2 regions of the Nonomuraea sp. NPDC003707 genome follow, and region 1 is predicted to be linked to the other one. Evidence: riboswitches for the same ligand, from Rfam matches in the RefSeq annotation. Region 1 holds a riboswitch; the other holds the start of a gene.
The links. Region 1 has a riboswitch for S-adenosylmethionine ahead of thrC (threonine synthase). Riboswitches for the same ligand answer to the same signal wherever they lie in the genome.

Region 2: it holds a riboswitch for S-adenosylmethionine, as region 1 does, so the genes downstream of both, ACWDRB_RS61590 (ABC transporter substrate-binding protein) here and thrC (threonine synthase) in region 1, are expected to answer to the same signal.

Annotation. Positions count from the first base shown of each region.
Region 1 covers NZ_JBSFNK010000070.1:137-7,324, forward strand. The annotation lists gene ACWDRB_RS64345 (cold-shock protein) at 397-597, opposite strand; gene ACWDRB_RS64350 (MoaD/ThiS family protein) at 843-1,118, opposite strand; gene thrC (threonine synthase) at 1,143-2,375, opposite strand; SAM riboswitch class I at 2,389-2,530, opposite strand; gene ACWDRB_RS64360 (RNA polymerase sigma factor) at 2,610-3,164, opposite strand; gene ACWDRB_RS64365 (alpha,alpha-trehalose-phosphate synthase (UDP-forming)) at 3,196-4,626, shown strand; gene ACWDRB_RS64370 (hypothetical protein) at 4,633-5,208, opposite strand; gene otsB (trehalose-phosphatase) at 5,244-6,014, opposite strand; gene ACWDRB_RS64380 (DUF3263 domain-containing protein) at 6,054-6,353, opposite strand; gene ACWDRB_RS64385 (SAM hydrolase/SAM-dependent halogenase family protein) at 6,471-7,188, shown strand, end outside.
Region 2 covers NZ_JBSFNK010000056.1:6,072-13,259, reverse strand. The annotation lists gene ACWDRB_RS61610 (hydantoinase/oxoprolinase family protein) at 1-201, opposite strand, end outside; gene ACWDRB_RS61605 (ABC transporter permease) at 198-998, opposite strand; gene ACWDRB_RS61600 (ABC transporter permease) at 991-1,848, opposite strand; gene ACWDRB_RS61595 (ABC transporter ATP-binding protein) at 1,845-2,948, opposite strand; gene ACWDRB_RS61590 (ABC transporter substrate-binding protein) at 2,927-4,045, opposite strand; SAM riboswitch class IV at 4,100-4,220, opposite strand; gene ACWDRB_RS61585 (helix-turn-helix domain-containing protein) at 4,305-5,279, opposite strand; gene ACWDRB_RS61580 (MFS transporter) at 5,339-6,538, shown strand; gene ACWDRB_RS61575 (hypothetical protein) at 6,668-7,188, shown strand, end outside.

The DNA.
Region 1 (7,188 bases):
ATGCAGGGTGGCTTGTCGTGGACCGAGCCGACGCCCGCGACGGCATGGGTCAGCATCTCCTTCGGCAGACCCCATCGTCCCGATCCGAGTGTTGGCACTCTGCTGCACAGAGTGCCAACGAACTGTTTAGCACTCTACCCTGTCGAGTGCAAGCGAGAAGCCTCCTACCGGGCCTTTCCTCCCCATATCAGCCTGTACGGCGGAGCCGTCCATCGCCGGCGGCAGGACCCCGCACCTGCGACGAGCCGCGTCCAGGCCACCGCAGGTGGCGGGATCCGTACGCACGGCGAGCCGCCTCGCGCGGCTCGCCGTGACCGAGTCGACGAAAGAAAGGTTGCGGGTTCGCACGGACTGCGCTGCCGGGCGATCCCCGCCGGTGCATACCAGGGGGGTGTATCAGACCGCGCGGACGGACTCCGCTTGAGGTCCCTTCTGGCCCTGCGTGATCTCGAACTCGACCCGCTGGCCCTGTTCGAGAGATCGGTACCCGTCCATCATGATCGCTGAGTAATGGACGAATACATCCTTACCACCGTCTACCGCGATGAAGCCGTAGCCCTTGTCCGCGTTGAACCACTTGACGGTGCCCTGCGCCACTTCCGACTCCTCTTACTGGGCTTTCAGATCTCGCCCATTCCTCCGCGAGACCCGTAATCGCCGGACTTAAGGGAAAATCAGCCAGACGATCGCCCTCGACCATACCTGTGGCACGGGGTTTGGCAACAGAGTCAATCTGCAAACGACGCATTTCTTCGCAACGAAGGCGCTTCAGCGTTTCATTTGCCCTGGAAATGGAGAAGGCGCCCACTAGGGGCGCCTTCCACACGTGTGATCTATAGCACTCAGCCGCCGGCAACCGCCGGGATGATTGAGATCTGAGTGCCCTCAGGTGCCGGAGTGTCGAGCCCGTCGGCGAAACGGACGTCCTCTTCCCCAACGTAAACGTTGACAAAACGACGAATCTTGCCCGATTCATCCAGAATTCTCGCGCCGATCCCCGGGTAGTCGGAGTCGAGCTTGGCAAGCACGTCACGAAGAGTCGCGCCCTCGCCACTGACTTCGGCGTTGCCCCCGGTGTAGGTGCGCAGAATGGTGGGAATCCGCACCGAAACGCTCATGGTTTAACTCGCCTTTCCTGGTTGTCAGACAGTCGCGCGGAACGCGTCGAGGGAGGGCCGGATCACGGCTGTGGGCTGGGCGTCGTCGCTGATCGCGTCGAGCGTCTTGAGCCCGTCGCCGGTGTTGAGGACCACGGTCTCGGCCTCGGGGTCGAGCCGCCCGCTCTCGGCGAGCTTCTTCAGCACGCCCACGGTCACCCCTCCCGCGGTCTCGGCGAAGACGCCCTCCGTCGAGGCCAGGAGCTTGATCGCGGCCACGATCTCGGCGTCCGTGACGTCCTCGACGGCCCCGCCGGTGCGCCGGGCGATGTCGAGCACGTACGGCCCGTCGGCCGGGTTGCCGATGGCCAGCGACTTGGCGATGGTGTCGGGCTTGACCGGCTGCACGACGTCGTGCCCCGCCTTGTACGCGGTGGAGACCGGCGAGCACCCGGCCGCCTGCGCTCCGAAGATCTTGTACGGCGTGTCCTCGACCAGCCCCAGCTGCACCAGCTCGCGGAAGCCCTTGTCGATCTTGGTGAGCTGCGAGCCGGAGGCGATGGGGATGACGATCTGCTCGGGCAACCGCCACCCGAGCTGCTCGGCGATCTCGTACGCGAGCGTCTTGGAGCCCTCGGCGTAGTAGGGCCGCAGGTTGACGTTGACGAACCCCCACTTGTCACCCAGCGGGTCGCCGATCAGCTCGGAGCAGAACCGGTTGACCTCGTCATAGGTGCCGTCGATCCCGATCAGCTTGCCGCCGAACACGCGAGCCATGGCGATCTTGGCCGCTTCGAGGTTGGCCGGGATGAACACGCACGCCTCGAGCCCGGCGCGCGCCGCCGCCGCGGTGACCGCGCCCGCGAGGTTGCCCGTGGAGGAGCAGGAAAGGGTGTGGAAGCCGAAGTTACGCGCCGCCTCGACGGCGATGGCGACGACCCGGTCCTTGAAGGAATGGGTGGGGTTGCCCGAGTCGTCCTTCACGTACAAGTTCTTGAGACCGAGTGCGCGTCCGAGGTTTCCGGCCTTGACCAGTTTGGTCCAGCCGGGGTTCATATTGGGCTTACTGGCGACGTCAACCGGCACCGGGAGCAGCGACCGGTAACGCCAGATGTTGGCGGGACCCGACTCGATGTCGGAGCGGGTCACCGTACCGAAGGAATAGGCCGCTTCAAGCGGCCCGAAACACTCCAGACACGCGAAGCTCGGACCGAGCGGGTAACGCGTGCCGCACTCACGGCAGGACAGACCGACAGCAGGACCAAAGTCGAGCGACATGAAGCGAGGCCTTCCCTCATCTTCGCCTGCGGCCACCTTGACCGCAGACCGGAATTGGCACCTTGTCCCGGTCGGCCTCGCCCTGTCGCGAGTCTCAAACCGGGAGGGTTGCCGGGGCTTCGCAGGGCCGGTCCCTCCACCCCTCTGGATGAGCAATATTCAGTTGTTGAAATGGACTCTACCCGTCCATGGGGCCCAAATGGCCACCCGTCTCAAGATGCGAGACGTGGCGTCTCAGCGATAATCATCACCCAGCACTCCCTGCACGTATTTGCGGGCCTGATGAATGCGCGACTTGGCGGTGCCCAGGGGGATGCCGAGCTGCTCGGCCACCTCGTTGTAGTCGAGCTGGACGATGTCGCGCAGCACCAGCGCCTGCGCCAGGTCGGGCTTGTCGGCCTCCAGCGCCTCCATGGCGTCGAGCAGGTCGAGCCGCGAGCCCGCGATCACGCTCACCCGCGCCACGTCGGGCTTCTGCGTGGGCAGCTCGTCCGAGGTCTGCTCGGCCGCGCGGCGTTTGAGCGACCTGTACGTGGTGCGCGCGCAGTTGGCCGTCACGATGTGCAGCCAGGTGCTGAACCGCGCCCGGCCCTCGAACCGGCCGATGTTGCGCGCCACGGCCAGCAACGTGTCCTGCGAGGCTTCCTCGGCATCCTGGTGATAGGGGAGGATCCGGGCGCAGTGTCGCATCACATCGGGCTCGATCCGCGCCAGGAGCTCGCCAAGTGCGCGATGATCTCCTCCTGCGGCCGAGCGGGCGAGTTCCTCGGTTAGCTCATCTAGCGCCATAGCTGGGATCCTATGGGCGAAGGGAGCGTAGATGAACAGCGTCCTGGTGGCCTCCAACAGAGGACCCGTTTCCTTTACCGTCTCGGACGACGGCGAGCTGACCATGAAACGCGGTGGCGGCGGCCTGGTTTCGGCACTGTCCGAGGTGGCCAGGAAGGACGGCATGCTCTGGGTGTGCGCGGCGCTGTCCGACGGCGACCGCAGCGCCGTGCGCCTGGTGCCCGGCGGCCGGATCGACCACGCCGGCTACGACACGGGTCCGGTGCGCATGCTCGACATCCCGCCCGCCACCTTCCACCGCGCCTACAACGCCGTGGCCAACTCCACCCTGTGGTTCGTCAACCACCTGCTCTACGACATCCCCAACTCGCCCAACTTCGGCACGAGGTTCGAGCGCGAGTGGGAGTCCTACCGCGACTACAACGGCGCGTTCGCGCTGGCGCTGGCCGAGGAGGCCGGCCACGGCGCCCGCGTCATGGTGCAGGACTACCACCTGACGCTGACCCCGGCGATGCTCCGCGCCGAGCGGCCGGACCTGCGCATCGCCCACTTCAGCCACACCCCGTGGGCGCCCCCCGAATACTTCTCGCTGCTGCCCGACGAGGTGGTCGGAGAGGTCCTGGAGGGCATCCTGGGGGCCGATCACGCCGGGTTCCTGGCCGACAGGTGGGCGCAGGCGTTCATGGACTGCTGTGAGGCGCTGCTGGGCGCGGAGGTCGACCGCGTGGGCCGCAGCGTCACCCACGAGGGCCGGACCACCCGCATCGGCGTGCACAGCCTCGGCGTGGACGGCGACGCGCTGTGGGAGCGCGCCGTCGAGCCCGACGTCGAATCGCACATGACCGCGCTCAGGGAGCAGGTGGGCGACCGCCGGCTGATCGTCCGCATCGACCGCACCGAGCTGTCGAAGAACATCGTGCGCGGCCTGGTGGCCTACCGCGAGTTCCTCGCCGCGCACCCGGAGTGGCACGGCAAGGTGGTGCACCTGGCGTTCGCCTACCCGAGCCGGCACGACCTGCCCGAATACCGCGAATACACCGCGTCGGTGCTGCGCTGCGCGCAGGAGATCGAGGACGAGTACGGCACCGAGGACTGGGACCCGCTGATCCTCAACGTCAACGACGACTACCCGCGTTCGCTGGCCGCGTACCGGATGGCCGACGTGCTGCTGGTCAACCCCATCCGCGACGGGATGAACCTGGTCGCCAAGGAGGGCCCGATCCTGTCCACGAGGTGCGCGCTCGTGCTCTCGCGCGAGGCGGGGGCGGCGGCCGAGCTGGGCCCGCACGCGCTCGTGGTGAACCCGTACGACATCAGCGGCACCGCCGCCGCGCTGCACGCCGCGCTCGTCATGCCGGAGGACGAGCGCCGCATGCGGCGCGACAAGCTGCACGCCGCGGCCACCGCCCTGCCCCCGCAGAAGTGGCTCGCGGCCCAGCTCGACGCGCTGGCCGAGATCTGAGCCCGGTCAGGTCCAGTCGGCGTGCTTGAGCGTGTCGGCCAGCCCCGGCGTGTTCCACTGGTCCACGATGAGGATCTTGCTCTGCGGCAGGTACCACTCGCGCTGCGTGAAGCGGAGCAGCACCTTCGTGGTCGAGCCCGAATACTTGACGCACTCCGACTTCCACGCGTTGTAGGCGGCCTTGTGCCCCGCGCCGACCTGGCGCAGGCCCCTGGTGACCTTCGGGCCGATGGCCTCGCCCCACTTCCGGTTGAACGGGCACGGCTGCACGTCGCTCGCCGTGTAGAAGGGCCGCTTGCCGGTGTACGGGCCGAACCCCTCGGCGCCGCGCTTGATGGACGAGGGGCCGAGGACGTAGAAGGCGTCGCATTCGGGCGTCCCCCAGCCCATGGGCTTGCCGCACTTGCCGGTCACGATCTGGACATCGTCGCCGAAGCGGTGGACCACCCACTTGATCGGGATGTACAGGGTCAGGCCCTTGCGCAGCTTGACCGCCTGGGCGGGCGCGGCGTGGGCGGGCAGGGAGGTCGCGAGGAGGGTGGCCGCGGCCACGGCCACGGCGGCGAGGTGTCGCTTGTGCATGCGCCCGACCCTAGGGAGCGCGACTTGCAGCTCAATCACGAACGGCTGAAAGCCGCCACAAGCTCCTCCAGCAGCGCGACGACGCCGTCGGGCCCGTCCACCACGATGTCGGCCCGCTCGGCCAGCTCGGTGACCTCCGCGGAGCCGCTGCACACGGTCACGCCGGGCAGCCCCGAGAGACGTACGGCCTCGAACGCGGCCAGGTCGCCGAGATCGTCGCCCACGAACATGACGGACCTGGCGGCCCGCTCCGCCAGGAACAGGCTGAGCGCCTGCCCCTTGTCCATGCCCGGCGGCCGCAGCTCCAGCACGAAGCGGCCCGGCTCGACCACCAGGCCGCGCTTGCCGGCCAGCTCGGCCAGCGGCTCGCGCAGCCTGGCCAGCGCGCCCTCCGGGTCGGAGCTGCGCCTGGTGTGCACGGCCACGGCCCGGCCCTTGTCCTCGATGGTGACGTCTCGCAGGCCCAGCGACTCGAGCAGCAGCTGCAGCTCGGCCTCTGCCTCGAGCACGCCCGGAGGCGGCGGGGGCCCGGAGATCTGCCCGGCCTCCCAGCGCTCGAAGCCGTAGTGCCCGAGCACGACCAGCCGGGGCACGTCGGCCAGGCCCGGCCCGAGCTCCAGGGCGGTGGCCGGTGGCCGGCCGGTCACGATGGCCACCGCCAGGACGTGGGCGCCGAGCTCGGCCAGCACCTCCGGCGCCTTCGGATGGATCACGGCCTCGGCGGGATCGGGCACGATCGGCGACAGGGTTCCGTCGAAGTCGAGCCCGATCACGGCGCCCGCCGGGTCGTCCAAGATCGCTTTCATTCCAGGGATGTTCCTCACGCGGCTGCCGTACCCAGCCGGTCAGGGACGCATGCCGAGTCTCCTGGCGGCGCGGTCACGCTGACGGGTGGACCGTAACCTGCGCAGCCGCTTGACCAGCATGGGATCGTGCTCCAGCGCCTCCGGCCGGTCGATCAGCTCACCGAGCAACTGGTAGTAGCGCGTGGCGGAGAAGCCGAAGCTCTCCTTGATGGCCTGCTCCTTCGCGCCCGCGTAGCGCCACCATTGGCGTTCGAAGGCGAGGAGTTCGAGATCGCGTTCTGAGAGGGGTTGGCCGGACGTCTCCTGGGCAGCATTGTCACCGCTGAGCGGTGCTCCCATGGTGTCCTCCTCGGGAAAGGTGCGCGCGACGACTCCGCACGCACGCGGCCCGTGGCCAATCGTAATGTGCGAAGTGCGGCTGTTCACGACGTATTGAGAGACGTACAGTCACGAAATGTGACCTCAGTAATCACGCTCCTCACCGACTACGGACTCGAAGACGGCTATGTGGCGGCGTGTCACGGAGTGATCGCCGGAATCGCCCCCCAGGCGCGGGTGATCGACGTGTGCCACCTGATCCCCTCCGGTGACGTACGGCGTGGCGCGGCGATTCTCGCCCAGACCATTCCGTACCTTCCCGCGGGCATCCATATCGGCGCGGTCGATCCCAGCGCGGGCGGCGCCCGGCGGGCGGTGGCCGTCGAGGCGGGCGGGCGGGTGTTCATCGGACCCGACAACGGGCTGCTGTCGTGGGCCGTGCACGCCAGCGGCGGCGCCGAGGCCGCCTACGCGATCAGCAACGAGGAGCACTTCCTGCGGCCGGTCTCCCCCACCTTCCACGGGCGCGACGTCTTCTCGCCGGTCGCGGGGCGGCTGTGCGGCGGGCTGAGACCGGCGGACCTGGGGCCCGAGGTGCCGATCGGCAGGCTGGTGACGCTGCCGGCGCCGACCACGCTGCTGCGCGAGGGCTCGGTGGAGGGCGAGGTCGTCTCGGTCGACCGCTACGGCAACACCCAGCTCTCGATCGCGGTCGGGGACCTGCACGCGCTGGGCGTGCGGGTGGGCGACACGCTGGGGGTCTGGCTGGGCCGGCGACAAATCTCGCTGCCCTACCGGGAGACGTTCGCGGCGGTGCCGCCGGGGGAGCTGGTGGCGTTCGCGGACTCGGCGGGGC
Region 2 (7,188 bases), on a different contig from region 1:
GTCCGGCCGCAGGTCCGCGCGGGCGAGGAGGGCCGCCAGCCCGTCCGCGACCGCCAGGGACGGGTCGGCGGGCGTGCTCGGCTCCTTGTGGTGCACCACGAGGCCGCGGTCCGGCACGGAGGCCACGAGGTCGGTGAACGTCCCCCCGACGTCGATGCCGATCCGCGCGCCGGTCGCGGTCGCCGTATCCGTGCTTGTCATAGGGCCTCCGAAATGCGAGCGAATCGGTCCGCGACCACCATCACCACCACGCTCGCCGCCATGAGCAGCGTGGACACCGCGGCCATCGACGGGTCGAGCTGGTACTGCACGGCGGAGAAGATGCGCAGCGGCACCGTCGTGGTGTTCGCGCCCGCCACCAGGGCCGTGACGGCGACCTCGCCGAGCGAGGTGACCGCGGCGAGGATCGCGCCCGCGAGGATGCCGGGCCGCAGCAGCGGCAGCGTCACGGTCAGGAACACCCGGACCCGCCCGGCGCCCAGGCTCAGGGCGGCCCGCTCCAGCGCCGGGTCGAGCTGCGCGGCGCTCACCATGACCGCCCGCACCACGAACGGCAGCGCCACCAGCGAGTGCGCCAGCCACAGCCCGGTCACCGAGTTGACGAGGCCGACGCCGTGGAAGTAGTAGAGCAGGCCGAGCGCGACGATGATCTCCGGGACCATCAGCGGCGACAGCGCGAACCCCTGCAGCAGTCTCCGGCCGGGGAACGACCCCTGCGTCAGCCCGTACGCCGCCAGCGTCCCGATGACCACGGTCGTCGGCACCACCAGGAGCACCAGCAGGCCGCTCAGGCGGAACGAGACCTGCCAGTCGGGCGAGCCGAGCACCTCGGCGTACCAGCGCAGCGACAGCCCCGACGGCGGGAACGCCATCGAGCCCGCCCGGTTGAACGAGCTCGTCACCAGCACGACCAGCGGCGCGATCAGGAACAGGAACACCAGCGCCGACAGGGCCGCGGCCACCAGCCGCACGATCCTGTCGTAGCCCCGCTCACCCATGAAGGCGCCTCTCCCAGATCCGGAACACGCCCGCCAGCAGCCCCGTGGACACGACGGTCAGCGCGAGCAGCGCGAAGCTCAGCGCCGCCGCCACCGGGTAGTCGAACACCGTCGTCACCTGGTCGTAGACCCGGATGCCGGTCAGCGGCTGGGTCACCCCGCCGACCAGCAGCGGCGTGATGTAGATGCCCATGGCCAGCGCGAAGACGATGAGGGCGCCGGTGACCGCGCCGGGCAGGCTGAGCGGGACCGTGACCCGCAGGAACGTCCTGACCGGCCCGGCTCCGAGCGTCTGCGAGGCCCGGTGCAGGTTGCGGTCCAGCCCGCCGAGCGCCGTCGTGAGCGGGATGATCGCGAACGGCAGCAGCACGTGCGTCACCGCGACCACGACGGCCGGGTAGCTGGTGAGCAGCTGGGCGGGCTGGTCACGCAGCCCGGAGGCGACGAGCGTCCGGTTGACGAGCCCGTTGCCGGACAGCAGCACGACCCATCCGTAGGTGCGTACGACCACGCTGGTCAGCAGCGGCGAGATCACGATGACGAACAGCAGGGTCCGCACGACGCCGGGCCGCCGGCGGGCCAGGAAGTACGCGGCCGGGTACGCCAGCGCCACGCACAGCACCGCCACCAGGAGCGCGGTGGCCAGGGTCCGGAGCAGGGATCCGTAGAAGTACGGCTCGGTGAACACCCGGGCGTACTGCCCGAAGGTGAATCCGGGCAGCGCCGCGTTGAAGGCGCCGACAGGGCTGAAGCTGAGCCGCAGCAGCCCCACGAGGGGGACCAGGAACAGGGCGGCCAGGAACGCCACGAGCGGCAGAACGTACGGCAGGCCCGCCCAGCGGCGTGTCATGGCGCCTCCGTTTCCAGGAGGATGACGTCGGCCGGATCCCAGTGCGCGAGCACGGACGTGCCCGCGCCGGGCGGGTCCTCGGCGCCCGCGCCGGTGTCGGCGACCTGCACGCTCAGGGTGCGCCCGTCGGCCAGCCGCACCTCCACGTGCCAGGCGTCCCCGGCGAAGGCCCGATACCCCACCGTCCCGGGCACCCCGCTGGCCCCCGGGCCCGGTGTGGCCAGGCGGATGCGTTCGGGGCGGACGGCGACGACGGCGCGCCCGCCCGGCCGCAGCGACAGGAGGCCGCACTCGACGACGATCCCGCCGGAGTCGAGCGCGCCCGAGCCGGTCACCGTGCCCTCCAGGACGTTGGCCGCGCCGATGAACTGCGCGACGAACCGGGTCGCCGGCCGCCGGTAGACCTCGTCGGGGGTGCCGAGCTGCTCGACCCGGCCGCCGTTCATGACGGCCACCCGGTCGGACAGCGCGAGCGCCTCCTCCTGGTCGTGCGTGACGAAGACCATGGTGGTGCCGATGCGCCGCTGGATGGCGCGCAGCTCCACCCGCATCTCCCTGCGCAGCTTGGCGTCCAGGTTGGACAGCGGCTCGTCCAGCAGCAGCACGGCGGGCCGGATGGCCAGGGCGCGGGCGAGGGCGACCCGCTGCTGCTGCCCGCCGGACAACTGGCGGGGCCGCCGCCCGGCGTACCCCTCCAGGCCGACCAGGCTCAGCGCCTCCCGCACCCGCTCGTCCCGCTCCCGCCGGTCGAGCCGGCGCACGCGCAGCCCGTACGCCACGTTGGCGGCCACGGTCAGGTGCGGGAAGAGCGCGTAGTTCTGGAACACCATGCCCAGACCCCGCCGGTACGGGGGCCGCCGGGTCACGTCGGAGCCGTCGATCACGATCCGCCCGGCCGTGGGCTGGACGAACCCGGCGACGCAGTTGAGCAGCGTCGTCTTGCCGCAGCCGCTGGGCCCGAGGATCGACAGGAACTCGCCCTTGCGGATCGACAGCCGGTCCAGGTCGAGCACGCGCGCGCCGTCGTACCCGGCGGCGAGCCCCTCGATCTCGACGTGCCCGCCGCCTTCTTCCGGGGTCAGCCGAAGATCTGGTTCCACCGCTGCTGCCATTCGTTCAGCTTCGGGGTGGCGACCGCGTAGTCCACCCAGATGAACTTCTTGAAGACGTCGGGACCGTGCTTCACCTTCTGCTCGAACGGCTCGCTGTAGGAGATCGAGTCGTTGCCCGCGGCGTACCAGGTGCCCTCGGCGAACGGCTTCTGGTTCTGCGCGGCCGTCAGGTGGTCGAGGAACTTGTTCGCCAGGTCGCTCTTCTGCGTCCCCGCGGCGATGAAGTACGAGGTCAGCGCGCCGACAGGGCCGGACTTGGGGTAGGTGAAGCCGATCGGGGAGCCGGCCTGGGCCATGGCGAAGGCGCGGCCGTCCCAGAAGGGCATGATCCAGGCGTCGCCGTTCTCGATGACGGTGGCGGCGTTGCCCGCGTTGGCGGGGAAGGAGGACACGCAGCCCTTCAGCGTCGCGAGCTTGTCGAACGCCTTGTCCACGGCGGCCGGGTCGGACAGCGTGCCGCCCTGGGAGGTGACCAGGGCGGAGAAGAACTCCAGGCCGGGGTTGTAGGTGAGCGGCGGGAGGGCGATGTGGCCGCAGTACTGCTTGTCGAAGATGCCCGCCCAGTCCGCGGGCGGCGTCTTGATCTTGTCGGTGCGGTAGAGGAGGCCGGTGGAGCCGGTGGTCAGCGGCACGCCGTACTGCTTGCCGTCGTACGCGGACTTGCCGGCGAGCACCGGGTCCAGCTCCTTGAAGTGCGCCAGCCCGTCGGTGGCCAGCGGCTGGAGCAGCCCGGCGGAGGCCGCGGGCAGCGACGCGTCCGGGGTGAACGCGATGACGTCGAACGGCGGGTTCTTGCCGCCGGCCGCGCGCAGCTTGGTGAGCCATTCGGCGTTCGCGCCGTAGACGAGGTTCACCTTGGCGCCGGTGTCGCGTTCGAACGGCTCCACGAACGACTTCTTGAACAGCTCTCCCCACGCGCCCGCGAACGCGGTCACCGTGAGCTCCTGCTTCGCCGCGCCGCCGGTGCCCGTGGAGCCGCCAGTGGAGCCACCCGTAGAGCCGCCCGTGTCGACGCCGCCGCAGGCCGTGACCGCCAGCGCGACCACCATGCCCAGTCCCGCGAGGCGAGTGAATCCGCCCTTCATCTTTCCCTTTCCTTTTCGAGCAGCCGGCCAAGGGCGCAGGGCAGCACGACTCGACATCCGCGCTTGCCGCCAGGAGCACCATTCGGCTCGACGACCGTGTCATCACCCGGGGCACCCCGCCGCGGTGGGAGGGTTGCCGTCCAGCAAGCCGGGGCTTCGCACTGGACTCGTGACATAAGCGACTATATCAGTAGGATTTACCTGGATATGGCACGAGGTGATGCTTAGTGGCTTTTGTCTCTTTTGTGCGAGGGTGTGCTCAGCCGTTGACCAGGGCGTCGCCGAGGGGCGTGCGCGCGTACAGGACGCCGCGGCCGACGCGGGTGCCCGCGATCAGGCCCGTCCTGCGCAGCGCCGCCAGATGGCCGCCGGTGGTGCCCAGGCTCTGCCCGAGCAGGGCCGCGAGCTGGGTGGTGGTGGCGGGCTCGGCCAGCTCGGCGAGGATGCGGGCGCGACTGCGGCCGATCAGGGCCGACAGGTCGGCGTCGGCCGCGGCGGGCACGGCCGCGGCGCCCCTCGCGGGATAGATCATCGCGTACGGCCAGGCGTCCTCCAGATAGGCGCCGACGGCGGTCGTGAACGCCGACGGCAGGAAGAGCAGCCCCTTGCCGCCGAGCCTGCGCAGCCCGTGGAGGCTGGTCAGCTCGACCTCGATCTGCCCCCGGGGCCGCCAGTGGACCTGCGGGCTGAGGTCCTCCAGCGCCGCCGCCCAGCCGTAGGCCGCCAGCCGTCCCGCCCGATGGGCGACGTCGCGCTGCAGGATCGCGCGGAAGCGCGGCCAGTCGTGGGAGACGATCTCCGTCCAGAGCGCCTCGTACGCGTCGGCGAACCGCTCCACCACCCGCGGTCCCGCCAGCAGCTCCCTGACCCCGCCCGCCGCCGGCCGCCCGGCGAGCGCCCGGGCGATCTCCGCGTGCGCCTGCTCCAGCGGCGTCCTGCGCATGGCGGCCAGCTCAGCCTCGAACGGCACGTCCACGGCCGTCGGCGGCGGGGCGATGAAGGCGACGTTCGTGCCGCGCCGGTTGCCGCTGATCGCGTCCGCGGCCCGCAGCACGGGGTGGGCACGTTCGAGCTCCCGGTACGTGCCCCGCCACCGAGCGGCCCACCGGCCGTGCACGCCCGCCTCCAGCCGGCCCGCCAGCACCCACTGCGCGTGCATGGTCTCGATCAGCGGGGAGATCGCGAACCTGGTGGCCACCAGGTCCTGCGGGGTGACCTCGATTCTTACGGGCACCTTTCGGTTATATCCGAAAGAGTCGCCAGCTCGCCGGTCCGGTCCGCACCATCGTGGACGTGAATGGGGCGACGTTCGGCGACGTGTTCGCCGTCAAGGAGTTCCGGGTCCTGTTCGGCAGCTTCGCGCTGCTGGTCGGCGGGGACTCGATCAAGATGCTGGCTTTGTCCGTGCTGGTCTATGAGCGGACCGGCTCGGCCGGCCTGTCGGCCGCCGCGTACATGGCCGGCTGGCTGCCGTTCATCGTGGGCGGGCTGTTGCTGCTCTCGCTGGCCGACCGGTTGCCGCCGCGGGCGCTGATGGTGACCGGCGAGGTGGTCAGGGCGGTGACGTGCCTGCTGCTGGCCTTCGCGGGGCTGCCGGTCTGGGCGATGCTGGCGCTGGTGCTGGTCACTGGGCTGTTCACGCCGGTCTTCTTCGCCGCGCGGGCGGCGATGCTGCCCGACGTGCTGCCCGGCGACGCGTTCGTGCTCGGGCGGTCGGTCCTGAACGTGGCCTCCGCGAGCGCGCAGATCGCGGGGCTGGCGGCCGGGGGCGCGTTCCTGGCCGTCGCCGGGCCCTCGGGGGCGCTGGCCACGACCGCGGGCCTGGCCGCGGTGGCCGCCGTGGTGCTGCGGGCCGGACTGCCGTACCGGCCCGCCCGGGGCACGGCGCGGGCGGGCGCGGTGCGCCAGACGCTGCGGGTCAACCGGCGGCTGCTGGCCGACGGGCGGGTGCGCGGGCTGCTGCTGGCGGGGTGGCTGCCGTGCGTGTTCCTGGCCGGGGCCGAGGCCATGGTCGTGCCCTATCTGGGCGGGCAGGGGCAGGCCGGGGTGGTGCTCGCGGCGGCGGCCGGCGGGATGGCGGTGGGGGAGTTCGCGGTGGGCAGGTTCGCCGCGCCGGGGCTGCGCGAGCGGCTGTCGTTTCCGCTGGCGGTGCTGCTCGGCGTGCCGTGGGTGGGGTTCGCGCTCGGGCCGGGGATGGCGTGGGCCGCCGTGCTGGCCGCGGTGGCGACCGCGGGGCTGTCGTACCAGCTGGGGTTGCAGCGGCGGTTCGTGGAGTCGGTGCCCGAGGAGGTGCGGGGGCAGGCGTTCGGGCTGCAGTCGTCCGGGCTGATGACGGGGCAGGCGGCCGGGGCGGCGCTGGTCGGGGCGCTCGGAGAGGTGATCGCCCCCGGGCCCGCGATCGCGGTGGCGGGCGGTGCCGGGGTCCTGGTCGCGCTGGCGCTGGCGGGCGTGCTGCGCCCGGGCGGTACGCGCGAAGCGGCCCCCCACCTCTGACCGGCCGTTGAGCGCGCGGCGGGCCTGGCTGCCGAGCTCGCGCAGCCCCGCCGCTGACCGGCCGCACCCTTGGCACGGGCGCGGAAAACCCCCCGCGATCGGGCGCGTCCCGGCTATATGGTGCCGTTCGTGGACACTCTGGAAAGCCTCGTCATTGCCCGGCGGCTGCGCGTGCCCATCGGCGCCGCGCCCGCCGGATCCGGGTCCGGCTGGGGGGAGACCGCGGCCCGCCAGCTCGACGCGGTGCTGCTCAGCGTCGGCTTCACGTGCTCGGCCGCGCTGCTCGAGCGGCTGTCCGGGCTGCGCGGCGAGACCGTGGTCGACCTCGGCGTCCGCATTCTGGCCGCCGTCCGCACGCTCGTGGGTGACCACGTCCGGCACAACGCGTACTTCCTCGACTTCCCCAGGAACGTGCCCGACACCCTGGAGTTCTGGGCCGGGCTGCTACGCGAGGCCCTGCTCGACCCGGTCGCCGCCGCCCGTGTCGAGACCTCGACCCTCAACCTGCTCTCCCTGCCCGGCTACGGCCGTTACCAGCACACCTACGCCGACCTGGCCGCGCACGCCGAGCTGATCCCGCTGGCCGGGGACCGGGTGACCGTGCTGGAGCTGGGCGGGAGCCTGGAGTCGGAGGCGCGGGAGCTCTACTT